Regions from separate parts of the Pseudoalteromonas sp. 1181_04 genome, predicted to be linked through region 1. Evidence: predicted binding sites of a transcription regulator. Region 1 holds the regulator's gene; the other holds the start of a gene.
The links. The regulator LexA, encoded in region 1, represses DNA repair genes until DNA is damaged. The targets are predictions, from matches to a motif close to TACTGTATNNNNATACAGTA.
Positions count from the first base shown of each region.

Region 2: the regulator LexA is predicted to act here: its motif matches at 1,260-1,279, upstream of FW757_RS13910 (SulA-like leucine-rich domain-containing protein).

Region 1 is NZ_VXCS01000004.1:31,375-34,589, reverse strand. Features, by position in the region: gene coxB (cytochrome c oxidase subunit II) at 1-897, opposite strand, end outside; gene lexA (transcriptional repressor LexA) at 1,319-1,936, opposite strand; gene FW757_RS04115 (hypothetical protein) at 2,011-2,805, opposite strand; gene FW757_RS04110 (PaaI family thioesterase) at 2,927-3,215, shown strand, end outside.
Region 2 is NZ_VXCS01000015.1:88,563-91,777, forward strand. Features, by position in the region: gene FW757_RS13900 (NCS2 family permease) at 1-482, opposite strand, end outside; gene FW757_RS13905 (sel1 repeat family protein) at 610-1,065, shown strand; gene FW757_RS13910 (SulA-like leucine-rich domain-containing protein) at 1,290-1,724, shown strand; gene FW757_RS13915 (YchJ family protein) at 1,765-2,244, shown strand; gene FW757_RS13920 (pectate lyase family protein) at 3,120-3,215, shown strand, end outside.

The sequences.
Region 1 (3,215 bases):
GCCCATACCTGTTGGTTGGTGACACGCAGCGCAACTGGCCATATAGACTTGCTCGCCGAGTGTCATTAATTCTTCTTTTGGTAATGTTTGATCTAATAAGGCAGCATCAGCAATTGCAGCGTTTGCTTTTGCCTGCTTAGCTTCGCTCAGCCAGTTTGCAAATGCTTGCTCAGATTTAGCTTCAACCACCACAGGCATAAAGCCATGATCCTTTCCGCATAGTTCTGCACATTGCCCTCGATAAATGCCCTCTTCATTAATTCTGGTCCAAGTTTCATTGATAAACCCAGGGTTAGCATCTTTTTTCACTGCAAAATCAGGCACCCACCAAGAATGAATAACGTCGTCTGAGGTCATTAAAAATCGTACTTTTTGATTAATTGGCAACACCAAAGGTTTATCAACTTCAAGCAGGTAATTAGGGTTTTTATTTGCAAGATTAGTTATTTCATCTTGAGGTGTAGCAAGCATTGAATAAAACTCAACATCTTCACCCATGTACTCATAATGCCATTTCCATTGAGAACCAGTAATTTTAATGGTGAGATCAGCTTTACTAGCATCTTCCATTGCAATCAAAGTTTTTGTCGCAGGAATTGCCATACCAATTAAAATCACAAACGGGATTGCCGTCCAAAGGATTTCAACTTTAGTACTTTCATGAAATTGGGCTGGTTTTGCCCCTTTAGATTTACGGTGGTGGATCAGTGCCCAAAACATCACGGCGAACACGATGACCCCAATCACACAACATATAATAAATATTGTCATGTGCAGCTGATAAACATCATTACTTATATCTGTTACGCCCTTACGCATATTAAACTGGCTATTAGCCAATACTTGCTGCGGTAGAACAAACAATATAAGCCACAAGGTAGAGCTCAATTTACCCATGTGACGGCTCCTTTAAATGCTATTGCAAAACGCAAAGCGAAAAGGCGGCACAGCTTTATTCGCGCCAATTCGTTATTTTTTATTGTTACTGAATATTAACGCAACCCTAAATTATGCTATTGAGCAAAATTGTTAGACTTTTAAAGTAGCTGTTAACACAGTGTATTAACCAATTAGTTAAAAAATGAACAATTAGCAAGTTTTAAGAGCAATTAAATTCTTTTTTGGTGCATAAATAACAGCTAAAAATCAGCGCGTTATTTTGTAATTAGGGATAATATTAGAGGGCTAAAAGTAGCTGGTAAGTAGATTTGATAGGGCTTAGGACGCTATAGCTAAGTATAAAATCTAGCCATTAAAGCGGTAAAAAATTAAATGCACCAAACTTCACCAATTTGGTGCAAAATATAGATCAAAAAATTTACATCCAATCAGCGTTGCGGATCACCCCAACAGCCAACCCTTCAATATTGAAAGATTCATGTTCAAGATCCACTTCAATCGGTGAAAATTCATCATTTTCAGCATGTAAAAAAACTTTTTTACCTGCTTTTTCAAGGCGTTTTACTGTTACATCGTCATCAACACGGGCAACCACCACCTGGCCATTTTCAGCAACTTGAGTGCTGTGTACAGCCAATAAATCGCCATCCATAATACCAATGTCTTTCATACTCATGCCTTGCACACGCAGTAAAAAATCAGCAGCCGGTTTAAACAAGAGTGGATCTATTTTGCAATGACTTTCAACATGCTGCTCTGCCAAAATAGGCTCACCAGCGGCAACTCTGCCTATTAGAGGTAAACCAAGTTGTTCCGGCTCATCCTCTTCAACTAACTGAATACCTCGACTGGCACCGGGCTTCATTTTAATAACGCCCTTTTTCGCTAATGCCTTTAAATGTTCTTCCGCTGCATTAGCACTTTTAAAACCTAACGTTTGCGCAATCTCAGCACGGGTTGGCGGCATACCGGTATCTTTAATAAAAACTTTAATAAGTTCGAGAATTTGAGCTTGGCGATTCGTTAATGGGCGCATACAACTGGTTTTCCATACAGTACATTTAACTGTGAGTATATACAGTTATCTGAAAATCGCAAATATAAATTGGCTTAAAATCGCGCCGTTAATAACAAGCTCATACTATTTAAACCACTTCCAGAATCAAGCGCAGATCCAAGACCAAACTTTAATGCTACATGTTGATTAAACCAATATTGCGTTTGCAGTTCATAGTTGTCTTTTAGATTTTTCTGATTACGAATATTAGCAACGACTCCCACTGACCATGCTTGATTTACATAATAAACCGCCTGCCCCTGCACATAACGATAACGCCCTGCCAATTGCTTTAGCTCTAAATCCCAACCTTGATTGCTAACTATATTTGTCCAACGAACATAAGGAGCATAAGTCCATTCAACCGCGACTCTTTCATTATCTTTGCCAAACCACATATCATGGCGCTCTAAGCGACTGTAATATATATTGAACCCTAGTTGTAACTGCTCATTCATTTGCTTACCAACAGCGGCACTCACTAAATAATCAGTATTTTGCCAATAGCTATTATCCTCACAGAGGCGCTGCGCGCTGGCACTAATAACTAATCCTGCGGGACCATAGATGGCAGCATCGGCATTTAAATAGCTAAAATCATCATTAGCAAACCCACCAATAGCATAATTATTGACTTGATTTAAATACGCTTTTAGCTCGTATGGACCAGTCAACGATTCAAGATCTTGCGCAAAATATCGATACCGTGCGCCTAAAAAAGATTCATCTAAACCAGCTAAATCGGTAAAACCAATATCGAGTTGATGTTGGGTACTAGCAACAGCCTGCGGCTGAGCAACAAGGCTCATTAATAATATTGCACCACATCCAAATACCTTTACTTTCATCCTTAAGATCCATTAACAGTTAGATAATATAGGTACATTTTATCTATTTTTATGATCTTAACTGTAGGAAAATGTTTAAAAGTGTAGACTGATTTAGTAAATAACTTAGTGAGGCAGGCAGATGAGTATTTGGTATCAACCGATCACCCTAGCACAATGTAAGCAACTTGATGACGGCATAAGTGGTCAAGGCACATTGATGAAAACCATGGGCATTGAAATAAGTGAAATAGGCGATGATTATTTAGTAGCAACGATGCCCGCGATCCCAGCTCATCATAACCCTATGGGTATGGTGCATGGCGGCGCAAATGTTGTACTTGCAGAAACGGTGGCGAGTTATGCTGCAAACTTTGCTGTTGATTTTACAAAGTTTTATTGTGTTGGCCAGGAGATCAATGCCAATCATC
Region 2 (3,215 bases), on a different contig from region 1:
AATGTTGCAGGGCTGGCCACAATGATCCCGGCATTTTTAAGCGCAATTAACGCTAAGAACGCTCCAATTCCTGTTGCAATGGCTTGCTTTAACACCAATGGAATAGCATTAATTATCCACTCCCTGACTTTGAACAAACTCAGGAACAAGAAAATACAGCCCGACATAAACACAGCCCCTAATGCTGCTTGCCAGGTATAGCCCATACCTAATACAACACCATAAGTAAAGAAGGCATTAAGCCCCATACCAGGAGCCAAAGCTAACGGATAATTTGCCCAAAAGCCCATGATAAAGCAGCCAATAGCGGCAGCAATACAAGTTGCCACAAACGCAGCACCTTGATCCATACCAGCTTCAGCCAACATAGCAGGGTTGACAAACACAATATAAACCATAGTAATAAAGGTAGTGAGACCAGCAATACATTCGCGGCGCACAGTCGAGTTGTGGTCGCTAATTTTAAATAACGCGTCGAGCATAAGTGAGTTTCATTTTAGATGACAATAATTGCGTGATTTTATCATATATTTCAAGAATAACAGGACAATTAACCTGATATTAGACTAAACTGAGCAGGTAAATGACAACAATAATATGTGTGGCACTATGACAGATACCTCGCCAATTGGCTTAGATTTAGAACAACAGTTAGAAAACGTATTATCGTTTATCACCCAACCGAGCAAAGCCCCACACAGTGCGGTTAAAGCTGATACTCCTGATAACACTGTTAATAAAGCCCTGTATTATTTAAAAAATGATCAACCTCCTCTCGCAGCTAAATGGATGCGCTTAGCTGCAATGTCAGGTAATCAGCGAGCCCAATTTTATCTCGGATTATTTTTTATCAAAGGCCAAGGCGTACCTACTAGTGTTTTTCATGGCGCGGTATGGCTAAGTTTAGCCAGTAGCCAAGGCTATGAGCCTGCAGCAACTGCCTTAACTGATTTACGTAAACATCTAACCACCCGCCGCTTTAAAGATGCCCAGTGTTATGCAGCAACACTGTATGAGCAAATACACCAACAGCAGTTTGCTCACCTGATCCCCAACTCACCTTGAAAAGGGACTAATCTACCCTTTTCATTAAAATCAATTGCCACCTCAATGTAACTAAGTAATATATTGTTTTATAGTAAATTATTTTATTTTATGCACATTTCCAAAGCTGATGGTATCAAATAAATATAAAAATCGTTCAAAAAGATAGCAAAAAACACTTGCACACAAACACTGTATAAACTACTGTATATGAGTACTGTATAAACAACCAGTGAGTGAAACTTATGTTACAGCCAATTACCGTCAGAACAGTTAAAAGCTATCAACAAGATAATTTAAGCGCATCAGTAAATTTGATTCAGATAGAAGATGAGATCTCTGCAACTTTTGAACTTCTAAAGGTGTTACACCATTACAATAATAAAAACGCATGGACGTTACTGATTGCACCGGATCACGTACCAAGTAAAGCTTTACTCGATTCATGTTCTATTGATACCAGTAAACTATTAGTGATCAGGCAAAAGCATCTGGTTAATTTAGAGTATGTACTAAATTCTGCACTACATAACGGTAACTTTGCAGCGGTGATCACCTGGACAGACATTGTGAGAGACAATCAAATAGCTAACCTGTCATTAAAGTTAGATCAAGCCAGTGCAAAACTATACTGTTTTACTAAAACCCAACAAGCTACAGAGATAGCATTAGCACAATAAGCTGTTAAAATGCCGTTTTTTAATAAAGCGTATTTTAATTATGACCTCACTCACTGACAGTCTTTGCTTATGTGGCAGCGAACAAAGCTATAGCGATTGCTGTGAAAAATTGCATTTAGGCAATATACAAGCAACAAGCCCAGAGCAACTAATGCGCTCTCGCTTTGTTGCTTATGCCTTAAAAAATGCTAAGTATATTTACCAAACTTATGCACAAGAAAAACAAGCAGCAAACCCACTCAGAGAAATTGCCGATTTTGCTAATAGTTGCCGCTTTATAAAATTAGCCGTGATCAGTGCAGATCAGCAAGAGTACACTGGTTGTGTTGAATTTTGTGTTAGCTATTTTTATCAAAACTTGTTTTGCCAACTGCATGAAAAATCAAGCTTCATAAAAGAAGATGGCCAGTGGCGTTATCTCGATGGTGAGATCTTCCCTGTTGCAGATATAAAAATTAGCCGCAATGATGAATGCCCGTGTGGTAGTGGTAAAAAATATAAAAAATGCCACAGCGTGTAACACTTTCTTAGAGTATAGTTTTTACCGTAAGTATTTATAAATAATCATAAATTCAAAAAACTCGCAAGCCAATGTGGTCTGTCTAAGTGCGATTAACTCTTTGTTGCTTAACCTAAATTTTGGTTCATGTGTTTTCTAACGCATTGATTTAAAGCACTAATATTACTTTTACTCTCCAGCCAAAATTTTCAGGGAAAATAAGGCGAATTTACGCGTCAATAGCATGCCTATTACAAATAAATTCAACGCAGTTAACATTGAAAAATAGCCGCTGGAGATAGATTTATTATCCGAAGCTCAGATTACTTCCGCCAGTAGAATAACGCGGTAGCAGTAGCGAGCCCACTAGGTTAAAAACCTCTTGTCACGATTAAATCACTCCTAGATTAAACAAATTTTAATTCTGAAAGGTCAACATACTCTAGTACTTCACAACAACACCTATAAACAACTAACTCATCCATAAAGCATATCAATATTGCGTTAGAACCAGCCCCGTAACATGCAAATATCTAGTCATATCAAAAAACAATAAAGGAACAAATGTTAACTAAATTTCAAGTATCAAAAAACACTATAATAAAAACTAGAAAATAAATCGTTATTATTTTTATATTTTTTTAAATAATTAAAACAAAACCTAACCCATTAATTTTAATTAAATATATTTATTTAAAACGCATAAAAACAAAACTAAATGATGAAATTAAAACTAATCAATCAGTAATTAGCATTGCATAAAGTCATTTTTAGCGCAATAATGCCACCGGTAGCACTGCAGTACAAGCATAAACAGGACTTGATTGTGTTAACATTTTTAACAATTAATTTATTTGATTGTTTTGATCTGAACATACAGTAATTAGGAACAACCAATGAATAAACGTACGTTATTTAAATATTCTTTGCATGCTTTGGCCATAACAACTGCTATATATGGAAACAGTGCACTTGCTAATGCGTCAGGCTTT